One region of the Streptomyces sp. NBC_01591 genome, then DNA from elsewhere that is predicted to be linked to it. Evidence: predicted binding sites of a transcription regulator. Region 1 holds the regulator's gene; the other holds the start of a gene.
What was found. The regulator HspR, encoded in region 1, represses chaperone genes until heat shock. The targets are predictions, from matches to a motif close to TTGAGNNNNNNNNNCTCAA.

Region 1 (8,379 bases):
GCTGTCCCCATGGCAGTCGACGTGACGAACCCCGGCCCCGAGTACCTCGCCTTCTGGCGAGCGCGCCATGTGTGCACCCTGACCACACCCCGCCCCGACGGCACACCGCACGTGGTGCCGGTGGGCGTGACGTACGACCCCGAGACGAGGCTGGCGCGGGTCATCACCGGCAAGAACACCCGGAAGGCCGCCAACGTCCTGGCCGCGGGCCCGGACGGCGCACGGGTCGCCGTCTGCCAGATCGACGGGCGCCGCTGGGCGACCCTGGAGGGGCTCGCGACGGTGCGCACGGACCCCGAGGCGGTGGCCGACGCCGTACGCCGCTACGCGGAACGTTACGAGCGCACGCCGAAGCCCAACCCGGACCGGATCGTCATCGAGATCGCCGTGGACCGGGCGCTCGGCAGGGCCTGACCGGGCCGCGGGCGGGGACCGCGCCCGGCCGGAAAAAGCACAACGGCGCCACCGTGTTCAGGTCACGATGGCGCCGTTGTGTGGGGGAGTGACTGAGCGACATGGAACGACGGGGGATCGCTCAGGCACTGCGGGGGGTGGCGGAAATAGTCTCTGGCTCGAACAGCTGGTGGTCCCGCCGGTCGAGGTTGACGAAAATCATGTCGTACCGAATCGCACAGCGAACGGGCTGCGGGGCTCCACGCGGCTTGCGGAGGCAACGGTAGGCACGTACTTCGTCGTCTTCTTCACGTGCGACAACGATGGGGTCGCCGAACAGAGTGACCATCAACGAGTCGCCAGAGTGGGGGATGGCAGTGACGAGATCGATGAAATGCCAGCCCGATCGGTAGGCCGTGGCCATCTCTCGCCGGAAGGTCCGGTCGTCCGGCGGGATGGTCATGCGCCTGTGCGGGCCGTGGCGGAGCCGGTACCGGCAGGCGAGACCCAGCCGATGTCGGACGACTTGGCGGGCGAGACCCAACCGATGTCGGACGACTTGGCAGGTGCGACCGGCCACCCGATGTCACCGTTGGCCGCGGCCTGGACGACCCACCCGATGTCGGACGACTTGGCAGGTGCGACCGGCCACCCGATGTCACCGTTGGCTGCGGCCTGGACGGCCCACCCGATGTCACCACTGGCGACACCGTCCTCGCTCCAGCCAATGTCGCTGCCGCCCAGCAGCCCGATGCCCAGGGCCGCGACGAACGAGACGGCAAGCGCCGAGCGATGCATTCGCTTATACATAGTCGGCTTCGTCCTCACTTGTGGATTCTTCTCCCCCGCACCTAAGACGATGTCTCACCTGGGCACGCGAGCACCACTGCGTAGATGCATCATGTTCTTGCATGTTCAGGAACCTGGGGGGTGACGATATGACCACAAGCAACACAAAGCCGACACATTCTCATGGGATCACCGAACTGTGCGATGCGGGAGGACGTCTTTACGCCAGTGCTTTGCGTCTGGGACGCATCGCCCGCGCCGAAGTGGAACCGGCGCCCTGTCTGATGGAGTTCGCGCTACTGCATCCCGATCCGGACGACCCGGCCTGGCTCCGGCCCGTTCCGCCGTCCACCGCTCTTGCGCAACAGCTGCATCCCATCGAGCGCGAGATCCTGGAACGGCGCCGGCACTCGGTCGAACTGACTGAATCGTTCGAGCCATTCATGGACATCAGCACTCTGGGGCCGCCCAGCACCCACGCCATCACCGTGCTGGAGGGCGGGAACCGGATCAACGCGGCCCTCGATCTCGCCACCGCAGAGTGCCGCACCGAAGTGCTCACCGTCCAGCCCGGCGGCGGCCGAACCGAGCATCGTCTCAGCAAGTCGCTGGAACGCGGCCTGTCCGTGATCCACCGCGGCGTCAGCATGCGCACCCTCTACCAGCACACCGCGCGCCACAGCCCCAGCACACTCGCGTACGCGGAACGCATGACCGACGACAACGTGGAAATACGCACGCTGGAAGAGCTCATCGGTCGCCTGATCGTGTTCGACCGCACCGTCGCCTTCATCCCGGCCAGCGACGACGACCAAGTCGCCCTGGAACTCCGCCACCCCGGGCTCGTGCAGTACCTGGCCAACGTGTTCGAGCAGCTCTGGACCAGAGCTGCTCCACTGCGGGAGGAGGTCAAGTACGAACCGACCTCCCTGGGCATCAGCGGGGTGCAGCGCTCCATCGCCCAGCTCCTCGTGGAAGGCCATGTGGACGACTCCATCGCCCGCCGTCTCGGCATGAACGTCCGCACCTGCCGGGCCCACGTCGCCAAACTCGCCGCCGCACTCGGCAGCAACAGCCGGGCCCAGCTCGGCTACTTGATAGCGCGGTCGGGGATCCTGGAAGAGGAACAGAACTGAGGGCCCCACCCCGCAAGCAGCTTCTCCCCTTCGCGACGGCGTACGGCAAAGGGCCGGGGAGCCGACCCGAAAGTCGACTCCCCGGCCCTGTACAGCCCGGTCAGTCCTTCGGCCTCTTCGGCCGCCAGACCACCAACGCGCTGGTCTGCTGCACGTCCTGATACGGCACCAGATCGCGCCGGTACGAGGCGTGGACCTGGGCCTCGCGCTGCTGCATCGCCTGTGCCGCGCCGTCCACGGCCGCCGAGAGCTCGGCGACGCGCTGCTGGAGCGCGGCGACCTGGTTCTCCAGCTCGATGATGCGCTTGATGCCGGCGAGGTTGATGCCCTCGTCCTGCGACAGCTGCTGCACGGTGCGCAGCAGCTCGATGTCGCGGGCCGAGTAGCGCCTGCCGCGCCCGGCCGTGCGGTCGGGCGAGACGAGGCCGAGACGGTCGTACTGGCGTAGTGTCTGCGGATGCAGGCCTGAGAGCTGGGCCGCGATCGAGATCACGTACACCGGTGATTCATCGGTCAGTTCGTACGGATTGCGTCGTCGGCCGTCCACCTCAAGCTCCCTTCGCCGCCTGGAACAGTTCCGCCCGCGGGTCACGGCCCGCGGTCGCCTTCCGGTAGGCCTCCAGCGCGTCCCTGGCCTCGTCGCCGAGGTCCCTGGGCACCGCCACCTCGACGGTGACCAGCAGGTCGCCCCGGGTGCCGTCCTTGCGTACGGCGCCCTTGCCGCGGGCGCGCATCGTACGCCCGTTGGGGGTGCCGGCGGGCAGCTTCAGGGTGACCGGCGGGCCGCCGAGCGTGGGCACCTTCACCTCGCCGCCGAGCGCCGCCTCCGTGAAGTCGACGGGCACGGTGACCGTGAGGTTGTCGCCCTTGCGGCCGAAGACCGGGTGGGCGTCCACGTGGACCACGACGTACAGATCGCCGGCCGGTCCACCGCGCTCGCCCGGACCGCCCTTGCCGCGCAGCCGGATCCGCTGGCCGTCCGAGACGCCCGCCGGGATCCTGACCTGCATGGTCTTGGAGGACTTGGCCCGTCCGCTGCCCTTGCAGACATCGCACGGGTCCTGGGCGATGAGGCCCCGGCCCTTGCACTCCACACAGGGGTCGGTGAGCGAGAAGCCGCCGCCGGTGCCGCGCGACACCTGGCCGGTGCCGAGACAGGTCGGGCAGACCCTGGGGGTGCCGTTCTTGTCACCGGTGCCGGAACACGCCTTGCAGGGCGCCTGGCTGGACATCCGCAGCGGGACCGTGGCCCCCTCGACCGCCTCGGTGAAGCTGAGCGTCACCTCGGACTCGATGTCCTGGCCGCGGCGCGGCTGCACCCGCGTCCCCGTACCGCCCCGGTTGAACAGGCCGCCGAAGACATCGCCCAGACCGCCGCCGCCGAAACCGCCGGCTCCGCCGCCCTGGCCACCGCCCTGGGTGCCCCCGAAGAGGTCCCCGAGGTCGAAGTTGAAGTTGCCTCCCGCGCCTCCGGGGCCGGCCCTGAAGCCGCCGTTGCCGAAGAGGGCGCGTGCCTCGTCGTACTCCTTGCGCTTCTTGCTGTCACCGAGGATGTCGTTCGCCTCGGAGATCTCCTTGAAGCGCTCCTCCGCCTTGTCGTCACCCTTGTTGGCGTCCGGGTGGAACTCACGGGCGAGCTTCCGGTACGCCTTCTTGATCTCGGCGTCGGTGGCGTCCTTGGGGACGCCGAGGACCTTGTAGTAGTCCTTCTCGACGAAGTCCTTCGTGCTCATCGACGTCCCTCCTTCCGGACGATCGGCCATGCGACCGGCCCGTGGGCCGGTCGCATGGCCGGGCGGTGGGCAGCGAGGTGGTCAGACGGGATGTCAGACCTCCTCGGTGCCACCGCTCTCCTCGTCGGTTGCCTTCTCTTCCTTGGCTGCGGCCGGTGTCGCACCCGGCTGGGGTTCGGCCACCGCCACCCGCGCGGGGCGGATGGTGCGCTCGCCGATCCGATACCCCGGCTGCAGGATCGCCACGCAGGTCGTCTCGGTGACATCCGGCGCGTACGAGTGCATCAGCGCTTCGTGGATCGTCGGGTCGAAGGGCTCGCCCTCCTTGCCGAACTGCTGCAGGCCCAGCTTGGCGACGACCGTCTCAAGTGATTCGGCCACCGACTTGAACCCGCCCACGAGCTCGCCGTGATCCCGGGCGCGGCCGACGTCGTCGAGCACGGGCAGGAGCTCGGACAGGAGACCCGCTACGGCGATCTCCTTGACCGTGGCCCGGTCCCGCTCGACGCGGCGGCGGTAGTTCTGGTACTCGGCCTGAAGCCGCTGGAGGTCGCCCGTGCGCTCGTTGAGCGCGGTGCGGACCTGGTCCAGCTGGGCCGTCAGACCGACTGTCTGTACTGCGTCCCCGGCCGGGGCCGCCCCCTCCTCCGAAGAGGAAGAGGCGTCCTTCGGCTCAGCTCCGTCAGGGGTGGCGCCGGAGGGGACGTCAGGCTTCTCCTCGAAGCCCGGAGTCTCCTCGGTCACACCGCACCGCCCTTGGCGTCCTTCTCGTCGTCCACGATCTCGGCGTCGACGACATCGTCGTCGGCCTTGGCCTGCTGGGCGCCCGGCTGCGGGTCACCCTGCGGGCCGCCGTCGGCCTGGGCGTTGGCGTACATCGCCTGACCGAGCTTCTGCGAGACGGCCGCGACCTTCTCGGTGGCGGTACGGATCTCGGCGGTGTCCTCGCCCTTGAGCTTCTCCTTCAGCTCGGTGAGCGCGGTCTCCACCTCCGTCTTCACGTCGCCGGGGACCTTGTCCTCGTTGTCCTTGAGGAACTTCTCCGTCTGGTAGACGAGCTGCTCACCCTGGTTACGGGACTCGGCGGCCTCGCGGCGGCGGTGGTCCTCCTCCGCGTACTGCTCGGCCTCTTCGCGCATCCGGTTGACCTCGTCCTTCGGCAGCGAGGAGCCACCGGTGACGGTCATCTTCTGCTCCTTGCCGGTGCCGAGGTCCTTGGCGGCGACGTGCATGATGCCGTTCGCGTCGATGTCGAACGCGACCTCGATCTGCGGGACGCCACGCGGGGCCGGCGGCAGGCCGGTCAGCTCGAACATTCCGAGCTTCTTGTTGTACGCCGCGATCTCGCGCTCGCCCTGGTAGACCTGGATCTGCACGGACGGCTGGTTGTCCTCGGCCGTCGTGAAGATCTCGGAGCGCTTGGTCGGGATCGTGGTGTTGCGCTCGATGAGCTTCGTCATGATGCCGCCCTTGGTCTCGATACCGAGGGACAGCGGGGTGACGTCGAGCAGCAGGACGTCCTTGACCTCGCCCTTGAGGACACCGGCCTGGAGCGAGGCGCCGATGGCGACGACCTCGTCCGGGTTCACACCCTTGTTGGCCTCCTGGCCACCGGTCAGCTCCTTGACGAGCTCGGCGACGGCCGGCATACGGGTGGAGCCACCGACGAGAACGACGTGGTCGATCTCGGAGAGCTGGATGCCCGCGTCCTTGATGACGTTGTGGAACGGGTTCTTGCAGCGGTCCAGGAGGTCGGCCGTGAGCTGCTGGAACTGCGAGCGCGTGAGCTTCTCGTCCAGGTGCAGCGGGCCCTCGGCGGACGCCGTGATGTAGGGCAGGTTGATCGTGGTCTCGGTCGAGGACGAGAGCTCGATCTTCGCCTTCTCCGCGGCCTCGCGCAGACGCTGGAGAGCCATCTTGTCCTTGGACAGGTCCACGCCGTGCCCGTTGGCGAACTGCTTCACCAGGTAGTCGACGACGCGCTGGTCCCAGTCGTCACCACCGAGGTGGTTGTCACCGTTGGTGGCCTTCACCTCGACGACGCCGTCACCGATCTCCAGGAGCGACACGTCGAAGGTGCCACCGCCGAGGTCGAAGACGAGGATCGTCTGGTCGTCCTTGTCGAGCCCGTACGCCAGCGCGGCGGCGGTCGGCTCGTTGACGATACGCAGGACGTTCAGGCCCGCGATCTCGCCGGCCTCCTTCGTCGCCTGACGCTCGGAGTCGTTGAAGTACGCGGGGACGGTGATGACCGCGTCGGTCACCTTCTCGCCCAGGTACGACTCGGCGTCCCGCTTCAGCTTCTGCAGGATGAAGGCGCTCATCTGCTGCGGGTTGAAGCTCTTGCCGTCCAGGTCGATCTTCCAGTCAGTGCCCATGTGGCGCTTGACGGAGCGGATGGTCCTGTCGACGTTGGTCACTGCCTGGCGCTTGGCGACCTCGCCGACCAGCACCTCGCCGTTCTTCGCGAAGGCGACGACGGACGGCGTGGTCCTGGCGCCCTCTGCGTTGGTGATGACGGTGGGCTCGCCGCCTTCGAGAACGCTGACGACGGAGTTAGTCGTGCCCAGGTCGATGCCGACCGCACGTGCCATTTCAATTCCTCCAGCTTGACTACTTGAGTGGATCTGACTCAAGGATGCACGACACCCGCCCCACTGTCAACAGACCTGAGTCGAGGAGACTCAACTATCGTGCACGCCCCCCGCGCCAGCCGGATTCCCGCGCATGAGGCGCGTACGAGAAGGCATGCGCGAGGCGCGTACGGCCCGTTCGCGCGCGACACTCCCCGCCCCCTGGCGACGCAGCCCCTCCCCATCATCACCTCGTGGGATCGTTCTGTCACAAAATGCCGTGAGCCACGCAAAACCGGCACTCGATCCGCCGTGAACCCCGGGCAGGTGCGAACGATGCAGACACAGCAGAGGCAGCAGGCGGTACGCGCACGGGTGCGAATGCGGGCGCGTGTACGTACGTGGCAACAGGAGCGGCACCGGGAGCGACCGTCGGCCAAGCGCGTACTGGACCTGACCCTCGGCTCGGCCCTCCTGGCCCTGACCTCCCCCCTGCTCGCCGCGGGCGCCCTCGCCCTGGCGGCGCGGCGGCCCCCCGGCGGCGTACTGGCCCACTCGCCCCGGGTCGGCCTGGACGGCCACGTCTTCGTCATGTGCTCGCTGCGCACCCGGCGGCTCCGGCTCGACCTGCTCTCCAGGCTGCCGCACGTCGTACGGGGAGACCTCTCCCTGGTCGGCCCGGAACCCCTGGCACCGGACGACGGGGGCGATCCCCGCATCCAGGGCGGAACCTGCACCCCCGGCTCCGGCACCTCCCCCGCCGCGAGACACTGGCGGCAAGAACTGAAACCGGGCCTCACCGGCCTGGCACAGGTGCGCTCCCGCTCCGGAATGCCATGGGACGAGCCGGCCCTGCTGGACCAGCACTACGCCGAGCACCACGGGGTGGGGCTTGACCTGGCCATCCTGGCGAGCGCCGTACACACTCCGCTGCGCGAGGCGGCCCGAGGGCTCGTCCGGCGCGGGAAGGCACGCCTGAGCGACACAGATCACCGCCTGTCCGGCTACAGCGCGGCAGAAGAACTCGGTAGTGTCAGCACAGACTGATTAAGTTACTGCTTAGTAATCCCGGATAATCGCCAGTACCCGCTCATTGACGCTGGATTCCACCCTGACGCTGGATTCCACCCTCGCAGGCCCGAGGAGCCCCCAAATGCAACTCGCCGCGATCATCGTGTCGCTGGTTCTGATCGTGGTCGGCGTGGCCCTGTTCCTCCGCGCCCTCCTGCAGATCTACAACTTCATGCGGCTCGGCCAGAACGTGCCCGCGGGCACCCGCACGGACGAGCCCGCACAGCGCACCGTCACCGTGGCCAGGGAGTTCCTCGGCCACACCCGGATGAACCGCTGGGGCATCGTCGGTGTCGCGCACTGGTTCGTGGCGGTGGGCTTCTTCTCGCTGCTGCTGACCATCGTCAACGCGATCGGCCAGCTCTTCAAGGCCGACTGGATCCTGCCGATCATCGGCGACTGGGCGCCGTACAACGTCTTCGTCGAGTTCATCGGCACGATGACCGTGCTCGGCATCCTGACCCTGATCGTGATCCGCCAGCTGGCCCATCCGCGCAAGCCGGGCCGCAAGTCCCGCTTCGCCGGGTCCAACTTCGGCCAGGCGTACTTCGTCGAGGCCGTCATCCTCATCGTCGGCGTCTGCATCTTCATGCTGCACGCCCTCGAAGGCGCCCAGCACCACGTCGACGGCTACGAGTCCTCCTTCTTCATCTCGTACCCGGTCGTCAACTGGCTGGAGGGCAT
Region 2 (8,379 bases), 1.8 Mb from region 1:
CCCGTCACGCCGCGGCCGGGATCCTCTCCCCGGTCCTGGCCCCGGCCGGGGCCAGGGCGATCTCCAGGACCTGGCGGACATCGGTCACCGGGTGGACCTCCAGCGTGTCCAGGACCTCGGCGGGGACGTCGTCCAGGTCGGCCTCGTTCCGCTTCGGGATCACCACGGTGGTGATTCCGGCGCGGTGCGCGGCCAGCAGTTTCTGCTTCAGTCCGCCGATCGGCAGCACCCGTCCGGTCAGCGAGACCTCACCGGTCATCGCCACGTCCGTACGGACCAGCCGTCCGGAGAGCAGCGAGGCCAGTGCCGTCGTCATGGTGATTCCGGCGCTCGGGCCGTCCTTCGGGACCGCGCCCGCCGGGAAGTGGATGTGCACGCCGCGGTCCTTCAGGTCCGCGACCGGCAGCTCCAGCTCCGCGCCGTGCGACTGCAGGAAGCTCAGCGCGATCTGCGCGGACTCCTTCATGACGTCGCCGAGCTGGCCGGTGAGGGTCAGTCCGGACGCCCCGGTCTCCGGGTCGGCCAGCGACGCCTCCACGAACAGCACGTCGCCGCCCGCGCCGGTCACCGCGAGTCCGGTGGCCACACCGGGCACCGAGGTGCGGCGCTCGGCCGGGTCCTGGGCGGACTCGGGGACGTGGTGCGGCCGTCCGATCAGAGCGCGCAGGTCCTCGTCGCCGACCGTGAACGGGAGCTCCCGGTCGCCCAGTTCGTGCTGGGCGGCGACCTTGCGGAGCAGCCGGGCGACGGCCCGTTCCAGGTTCCGCACGCCCGCTTCACGGGTGTACTCGCCGGCCAGCTTGCGCAGCGCGGACTCGTCGAGCGTCACCTCGTCCTTCTCCAGGCCGGCCCGCTCCAGCTGACGCGGGAGCAGGTGGTCCCGGGCGATGACGACCTTCTCGTCCTCGGTGTAGCCGTCGAGCCTGACCAGCTCCATGCGGTCGAGCAGGGCCTCCGGGATGGCTTCGAGCACGTTGGCCGTCGCCAGGAAGACAACGTCGCTGAGGTCGAGCTCGACCTCCAGGTAGTGGTCGCGGAAGGTGTGGTTCTGCGCCGGGTCGAGGACTTCGAGGAGGGCGGCCGCCGGGTCGCCCCGGAAGTCGGAGCCGACCTTGTCGATCTCGTCGAGCAGGACGACCGGGTTCATCGAACCGGCCTCCTTGATGGCCCGGACGATACGGCCCGGCAGGGCGCCGACGTATGTACGCCGGTGGCCCCGGATCTCCGCCTCGTCGCGCACACCGCCGAGCGCGACGCGGACGAACTTGCGGCCCATGGCGTGCGCGACGGATTCACCGAGGGAGGTCTTGCCCACGCCCGGAGGCCCCACCAGCGCCAGCACGGCACCGCCGCGCCGCCCGCCGACGATCCCCAGGCCGCGGTCGGAACGCCGCTTGCGGACGGCCAGGTACTCGGTGATGCGCTCCTTCACGTCCTGCAGGCCCGCGTGCTCGGCGTCCAGGATCCGCTGGGCGCCCCGGATGTCGTAGGCGTCCTCGGTCCGCTCGGTCCACGGCAGTTCGAGAACGGTGTCGAGCCAGGTCCTGATCCAGGAGCCCTCGGGGCTCTGGTCGGAGGAGCGCTCCAGCTTGTCGACCTCCTTGAGCGCGGCCTCGCGGACGTGCTCGGGAAGCTCGGCGGCCTCGACGCGCGCCCGGTAGTCGTCGGACTCGTCCTCCGGGTCGCCGTTGAGCTCGGAGAGCTCCTTGCGCACGGCGTCGAGCTGGCGCCGCAGCAGGAATTCGCGCTGCTGCTTGTCGACGCCCTCCTGGACGTCCTTGGCGATGGACTCGGCGACGTCCTGCTCGGCGAGGTGTTCGCCGAGCCACTGGATGGCGAGCTTCAGCCGGGCGACCGGGTCGGCGGTCTCCAGGAGCTGCACCTTCTGGGCGGTGGTGAGGAAGGGCGAGTAACCGGAATTGTCGGCGAGCGCGGAGATGTCCTCGATCTGCTGGACCCGGTCCACGACCTGCCAGGCGCCGCGCTTCTTCAGCCAGCTGGTGGCGAGTGCCTTGTACTCCTTGACCAGCTCGGCGGCGGCTCCGGGAAGAGGGTCGGGGACGATCGTGTCGACCCGGGTCCCCTCCACCCAGAGCGCTCCACCCGGCCCGCTGGTCCCGGCCCCGATCCGCACCCGGCCCCGGCCGCGGATGAGCGCGCCCGGATCCCCGTCCGAAAGCCGTCCGACCTGCTCGACGGTGCCGATGACACCGGTGCCGGTGTACATACCGTCGATCCGCGGCACCAGAAGCACTTCGGGCTTGCCGCCGCCGTCACGGGCCGCGGCCTGTGCGGCCTCCACGGCGGCACGTACATCGGTGTCGGACAGGTCCAGAGGCACCACCATCCCGGGCAGCACGACCTCGTCGTCGAGCGGCAGCACGGGCAGGGCGAGCGGAGTGACCGCATTGGAATCGATAGCCATGATCTCCCCTTCGGCAGTCAAGTTGAGCTATGCAGACTCAATGCTTCTGAGCCGCCCCGTTGTTCCCCGGGGCATGTTCGCTGTGAGCGATCACCCGGTCGCGCTCGCGGTCCGGGCCGGTCGCGGCCGTGACGGGCCGGATAAATCATTCGGCCCGTCACGGAAATGCGGGCACAGTGCCCGCATGAACGACGACAGCGGCGACAGCGGCAGCCGAGGGCTGAACCACGACGGGACGATCCGGCGGGAGGGCTCGCTGAGCCGCGTGCCCGCTCCGTTCGCCCCCGTGGTGGCGGCGGCCCGGTCCCGGATCACCGAGGCGTTCGACGGCACACGGCTGCACAGCGCGTACATCTACGGCAGCATTCCGCGCGGCACGGCCCTTCCCGGTGTCTCCGATCTGGATCTGCTGCTGGCGCTGCACAGCGCGCCCACGGCCGCCGACGAAGCGGCGGTCCGTGCCATGGAGGCCGACCTGAACGCCTCGTTCGGCCAGATCGACGGCGTCGGCATCCTGCTGTCCGCTGCCGCCACCCTCACCAGCGAGCTCGAACGCCACGACCTCGGCTTCTTCCTCGCCTGTCTCTGCACCCCGCTGCTGGGCGACGACCTGGCCGAGCAGCTGCCGCACTACCGCCCGACCCCGCTGCTCGCCCGCGAGACCAACGGGGACCTGGTTCTCTCGCTGCCCCGCTGGCGGCGCAGGGCCGCCGAGGCGGCCACCGACGCCGAACGCCGCAGCCTCAGCCGCGGCGCCGCCCGCCGGATCGTCCGGTCCGGCTTCACCCTGGTCATGCCGCAGTGGCGCGGCTGGACCAGCGACCTGGCCGAGTCCGCCGAGGTGTTCGCCCGTTACTACCCGGACCACCCGGAGCGGATCGAGCAGATGAGGCTGGCCGCGCACACCGGCCGCAATCCCTCCGCCGACCCGGCCGTCCTCGCGACGCTCATCGAGGACCTGGCACCTTGGCTGGCGGCCGAGTACCTCGCGGTGCACGGCGAGAAGGCGCCACGCCCCTGACCACCGGTTCCCCGACCGCACCGGCCCGGCGCAGCAGCGGCCGGCAGGCCACGCCGAACAGCAGCGCCAGTGGATGGCCCCAGTCGGTCAGCGGGTTGCTCAGACGGACCAGATCGAGCACCAGCATCACGCCCATCCCGCCGAGCACCAGCACCCGCAGCAGCGGGGTGAACAGCCCGGTGAGCGCGCCCACGCTCGCCATCAGCCCGAAGCTGATGCCGTAGTCGAGGCGGTGCAGCGACGACTCCGGCAGATGCCCGGCGACCACGGAGAGCCCGACCGGGATCTCCGTGGCGAGCGTCGCCACGACATGACCGAGCACGAACACCGCGGCGGCCCGCAGGCCCCCGATGCGGCGCTCCAGTGCGGTCAGTACGAGAGCGAAGAAAAAGACGTGCGGGGAGGTGAGCCCGCCGACGACCCACAGGGCGCTGGCGGCCAGGACGAGGAACGGGGTCTCGCCGAGGTGCGCGACGTCCGTGCTCGACTCGCGCAGCACGGCGGCGACGGTGTCGGGATCGGCGTACTCCATGAACAGGGACGTGGCGACCAGCACCAGCAGGTACCCAAAAGTGAACGGGGTACCAGTGGGTGCCGGCAGCAGCCGCAGCCATCGGCGGGCCCCACGGACCGGGGGCTGGGCCGCGGCACGGCCCGTGCGGCTCTGGCGCGGGATGGCGTCGAGCAGCGGAGCCGCGAAGGGTTCTTCGTGGACCGCCCTGTCCGTACGCTGATGCACCGCGTGAGGCCCCTCTCCCGTGACGAGCCCCCCGAAGCAACGTCCCACCCTCTGTGATCTTCCCCTGCTCCGTCTATGGCGTGAGCCACACACGCCGCCCGTGAACCGGTCCGGGTCCGTCGCCCGATAGAGAGGTGTGAAGCTGTTGCGCCCCTCGGGGGAGGACCCGAACGACGACGACGCCCTGCTGCGTGCCGTCGCGCAGGGGGATACGGAGGCCCTGGCGACGCTCTACGACCGGCACGCCGGCTGGCTGCTGGCCCGGCTGAGCAGGCGGTGCGCGGATGCCGAGACCGTATGGGAGGTCCTGCAGGACACCTTCGTGACGGTCTGGCGCTCCGCCGGTTCGCACCGCGGGGCCAGGGTCGGCGGCTGGCTCTGGGTGATCGCCTCGCGTCGGCTGGTGGACGCCCAGCGGGTCCATGCCCGTACCGATCTCGCCGCCCGGGCCGAGCGGACCGGAAGCAACGAGTGGGCCGCCACCGCGCCGTCCGCCGAGGAGCGGGTGCTCGCCGGGCTGGAGTACGGGGATGTGGGCGCCGCGCTCGACCGGATCTCGCCCGAGCTGCGGGAGGTCCTGCGCGCCACGGTCATCGACGGACTGACGACCCGCGAGACGGCCCGGCTCCTCGGCATACCCGAAGGCACGGTCAAGACCAGGGCGATGCGGGCCAGACGCGAGCTGCGCGCCGCACTGGAACTGTCGGCTCCGCAGTCCGGACCGCTGGGAGGAACGGCATGACCAGGACGGGAGGTGACGGCATGCCCCACTGGCACGTGAGCGAGGAGCTGGCCGGGCGGTACGCCGCCGGTTCGGTGACGGAGACGGACGCGTGGTCCGTGGAGAAGCACGTGGAGGCGTGCGGGGGATGTGCGGCACGGATCTCCGCGGCGGTACGGGCACGGCCGGAGGCCGGGGCGGTGCTGGACGGGGTGCGCGCGGGGGTGCTGGCCGCGGTGGCGGCGGAGGGGGCACCGGCGAGGGCGCCCGCCCGCGGCGTCCGGCGCCGCTTCCCGGGGGTCGCCACCCGGGCCGCCCGCGGCCGCTCCCCCGGGGCCGCCACCCGCACCGGGCGGTTGCTGTGGGCCGCCGGGCCCGCGCTGCGGGGTCCGTGGCTGCTGGCGCTGGTGCTGGTGGCCGTCGGGGCCCTCGCGCTGGCGTACGGGGCCGGGGCCGACGACGCCATCCGCCCGCTGCTCCTCGTCGTCGCGCCGGTGCTGCCGCTCGCCGGGGTCGCCCTCTCGTACGGCCGGCACGCGGACCCGATGCATGAGATCACCGCCGCCACCCCGTCCGGCGGGCTGCGGCTGCTGCTGACCAGAACCGCCGCGGTGCTCGCCGTGAGCATCCCGACGCTCACGCTCGCCGGGGCGGTGCTGCCCCCGTCCGCCGGGTGGCCCGGCGCGGCGGCATGGCTGCTGCCCGGACTCGCGATGACGCTGGCGGCGCTCGCCCTCGGCTCGTACGTCGGCTGCCGCACCGGGGCCACGTCCATCGCCGCGGCCTGGGCGGCCGCCGTCGTCCTGCCCGCCTTCGCCGCATCGCCCCCGGGGGCCGCCGAGGCGGCGGCCGCGGCCGCACGGTACTTCGCCGGGCCCGCCGCACAGGCCGGCTGGGCGGCGGGCGCGCTGGTGTGCGCCGCGCTGCTCGCCGTACGCCGTAGATCCTTCGACCATCTGGAGACGTTGTGAGCGTGAACGCATGAACGGCACCGAGGCCGTGAACACGGTCGAGGTCAGGGCACTGACCGTCCGGCACCGCAGGACGACCGCGCTGGACGCCGTCGATCTCGACTTCGCGCCCGGTGTGCACGGGCTGCTCGGACCGAACGGGGCGGGCAAGACCTCGCTGATCCGGGTGCTCGCCACCGTCGCCGCGCCCTCCGGCGGCCGGGTGGAGCTGCTCGGCAGCGAGGTCGGCGCCGGGTCGGACCACCGCAGCCGGGCGGCGGTCCGGCGCAGGCTCGGTTATCTGCCGCAGGAGTTCGGCCACTACCCGGGATTCACGGTCCGCGAGTTCGTCTCCTACGTGGCCTGGCTCAAGGAGATGGACGCGTCGGCGGTCCCGGCGGCCGTGGAACGCGCGGTCGACCGGGTGGGTCTGGCGGACCGGATCGACGCCCGGGTGAAGACCCTGTCGGGCGGCATGGTGCGGCGCGTCGGCATCGCCCAGGCGATCGTCAACGATCCGGACCTGCTGCTGCTCGACGAGCCGACCGCCGGTCTCGACCCGGAGCAGCGGGTCGAATTCCGGGCGCTGATACGGGAGCTGGGCCGCACCACCACCGTGATCGTCTCGACCCACCTGGTCGAGGACGTCGCCGCGGCCTGCACCGATGTCACGCTGATCGAAGCGGGCCGGATCGCGTACCGGGGTACGACGCGGGAGCTGACGGAGCTCGGCGGCACCGCGGACGGCGGAGCGGAGCGACCGGACGGCAACCCGATCGAGCGCGGCTACACCTCCGCGCTGCGGGCGCACCGGGCGGCGGTGGCGAACCGATGACAGCCTCCGCCTCGTCCGTGAAGAATCCGGCCCGCACCGTCCTGCGGACCGAACTCCGGCGCGGGATCGCCCCGTGGACGGGTCTCGCCGTCGCCCTCACCCTCCTCGTTCCGCTGTGGAGCAAGGCGTCCGAGTGGCAGGGGAGCTGGGGCGAGACTCAGTCCCAACTGCACGCGGCGACGGCACTGCTCGGCGGCCCGCTCGTCGCCGCGGCCGCCTGCTGGCAGGGCGGCCGGGAGCACCGCCGGCGCACCGCCGAGCTGCTGCTCTCGGTCCCGCGCAGCCGGCTCGCTCAGGTGACGACGGCCGCGACGCCGATCGTGCTGTGGGCGGCGGCCGGGTATCTGCTCGCGCTGGGCGTGGTGTTCGCGGCGACGGCTCCGTACACCGGGGCCGGCGGTCCGTCGCTCTCGATCGTCGCGACGGATCTCGGTCTCCTGCTGTCCATCGGCTTCGTCGGCTTCGTGGTCGGGCGGCTGGTGCGGTGGCGGCTGATCGCTCCGGTGCTCGCGGCCGCTTTCTACGTGCTCCTGGGGGTCCCGAGCTATATGGAATCGGATGCCCGGTTCCTGAGCCCCGCCGAGCAGTACATGCTCGAAGGGTCCGTCCCGGTGTGGTGGTTCGCGCCGGTCCTGCTGGCCTGGACGGGCGGCATCGCCGCCACCGTGCTGCTCGCGCACGCGGCCCGGCGGCGTCTGCTGGCCGTCGTGCCGCTCGCGCTGGCGGTCGCGGCCGGGGCGGTGATCGTGCCGACGGGCGAGAACCTGTTCCGGGACGACCCGGCCACGACGCGCAGGGTCTGCTCGGCGCCGGCGCCCGGCACGCCGCAGCTCTGTGTGCAGGCGTCCGACGCCCCGGTGCTGCCCAGTGTGTCCGAGGCCCTGGCGGGAATGTTCTCGCGGCTGGCGGGGGTTCCGGGGGCGCCGGTCAGATACGTGAGCACGGAGTCGGATCCGAAGGACGGCGAAGCAGCCCTCGCCCACGCCATGCGCGGCTGGGGCACCACGCGGAACGAGCTGACCGATCCTCAGGCGTACGCCTCGGAAACCGCCCTGAGCCTGACATCGCGCGACTGCTCGGCCGTTTCGCACTGGGACAAGCGCGAAGGGGCGAAACGGGTGGGTCTCACGGACGACGCCGTACGCAGCTGGCTGGCCGGCAATGACGCCACCTGGGACCCGGAAGCGCGCCCCCTCGTCACCCGTCTCGAGGCCATGCCCGACGCCGGCCGCAAGGCCTGGCTCGGCCGCTACCTGGCCACCCTGAAGAGCTGCGCTCCCGCGGAGGTGCCGGCCCTGTGAGCGCTCAGCCGGCCCACGCCGCCCTCCCCCTCCTCTACGTCCGCTCCCGCGCCCTCCCCCTCACCATCGCCACCCTGACCTGCATTGCGCTCGTCGCCGCCTGGGCCGCCCACTGGCTGCAGGCCCAGCCGCACTTCGACCACACCGCCCGCGTCCCGGTCGTCGTGCTGGCCCCGCTGCTCGCCTCTGCGGCGATCGGCACCAGCCTGCACTCGCACACCGAGGAGCTGGACCGGACCGCCGTACGCCGCTGGTGGCCGGGCCGGCTGCTGCATCTGCTGGCGCTGACCGCGGTGACGGCCGGGGCGCTCGCGGCAGCGGTCCCGGGGCACCCGGAGGAGTTCGGTGTACCGGCCATGGTGCGCAACGTGCTCGGCGCGACGGGGG

Region 2: the regulator HspR is predicted to act here: its motif matches at 2,448-2,466, upstream of lon (endopeptidase La).

Annotation. Positions count from the first base shown of each region.
Region 1 is NZ_CP109327.1:4,163,768-4,172,146, forward strand. It holds gene OG978_RS19260 (pyridoxamine 5'-phosphate oxidase family protein) at 10-414, shown strand; gene OG978_RS19265 ((2Fe-2S)-binding protein) at 536-856, opposite strand; gene OG978_RS19270 (hypothetical protein) at 853-1,203, opposite strand; gene OG978_RS19275 (helix-turn-helix transcriptional regulator) at 1,332-2,318, shown strand; gene OG978_RS19280 (heat shock protein transcriptional repressor HspR) at 2,419-2,865, opposite strand; gene dnaJ (molecular chaperone DnaJ) at 2,867-4,051, opposite strand; gene grpE (nucleotide exchange factor GrpE) at 4,145-4,795, opposite strand; gene dnaK (molecular chaperone DnaK) at 4,792-6,645, opposite strand; gene OG978_RS19300 (sugar transferase) at 7,006-7,671, shown strand; gene OG978_RS19305 ((Fe-S)-binding protein) at 7,778-8,379, shown strand, end outside.
Region 2 is NZ_CP109327.1:5,960,121-5,968,499, reverse strand. It holds gene lon (endopeptidase La) at 5-2,425, opposite strand; gene OG978_RS27700 (nucleotidyltransferase) at 2,610-3,446, shown strand; gene OG978_RS27695 (rhomboid-like protein) at 3,373-4,185, opposite strand; gene OG978_RS27690 (RNA polymerase sigma factor) at 4,322-4,927, shown strand; gene OG978_RS27685 (zf-HC2 domain-containing protein) at 4,924-5,877, shown strand; gene OG978_RS27680 (ABC transporter ATP-binding protein) at 5,888-6,691, shown strand; gene OG978_RS27675 (hypothetical protein) at 6,688-7,992, shown strand; gene OG978_RS27670 (hypothetical protein) at 7,989-8,379, shown strand, end outside.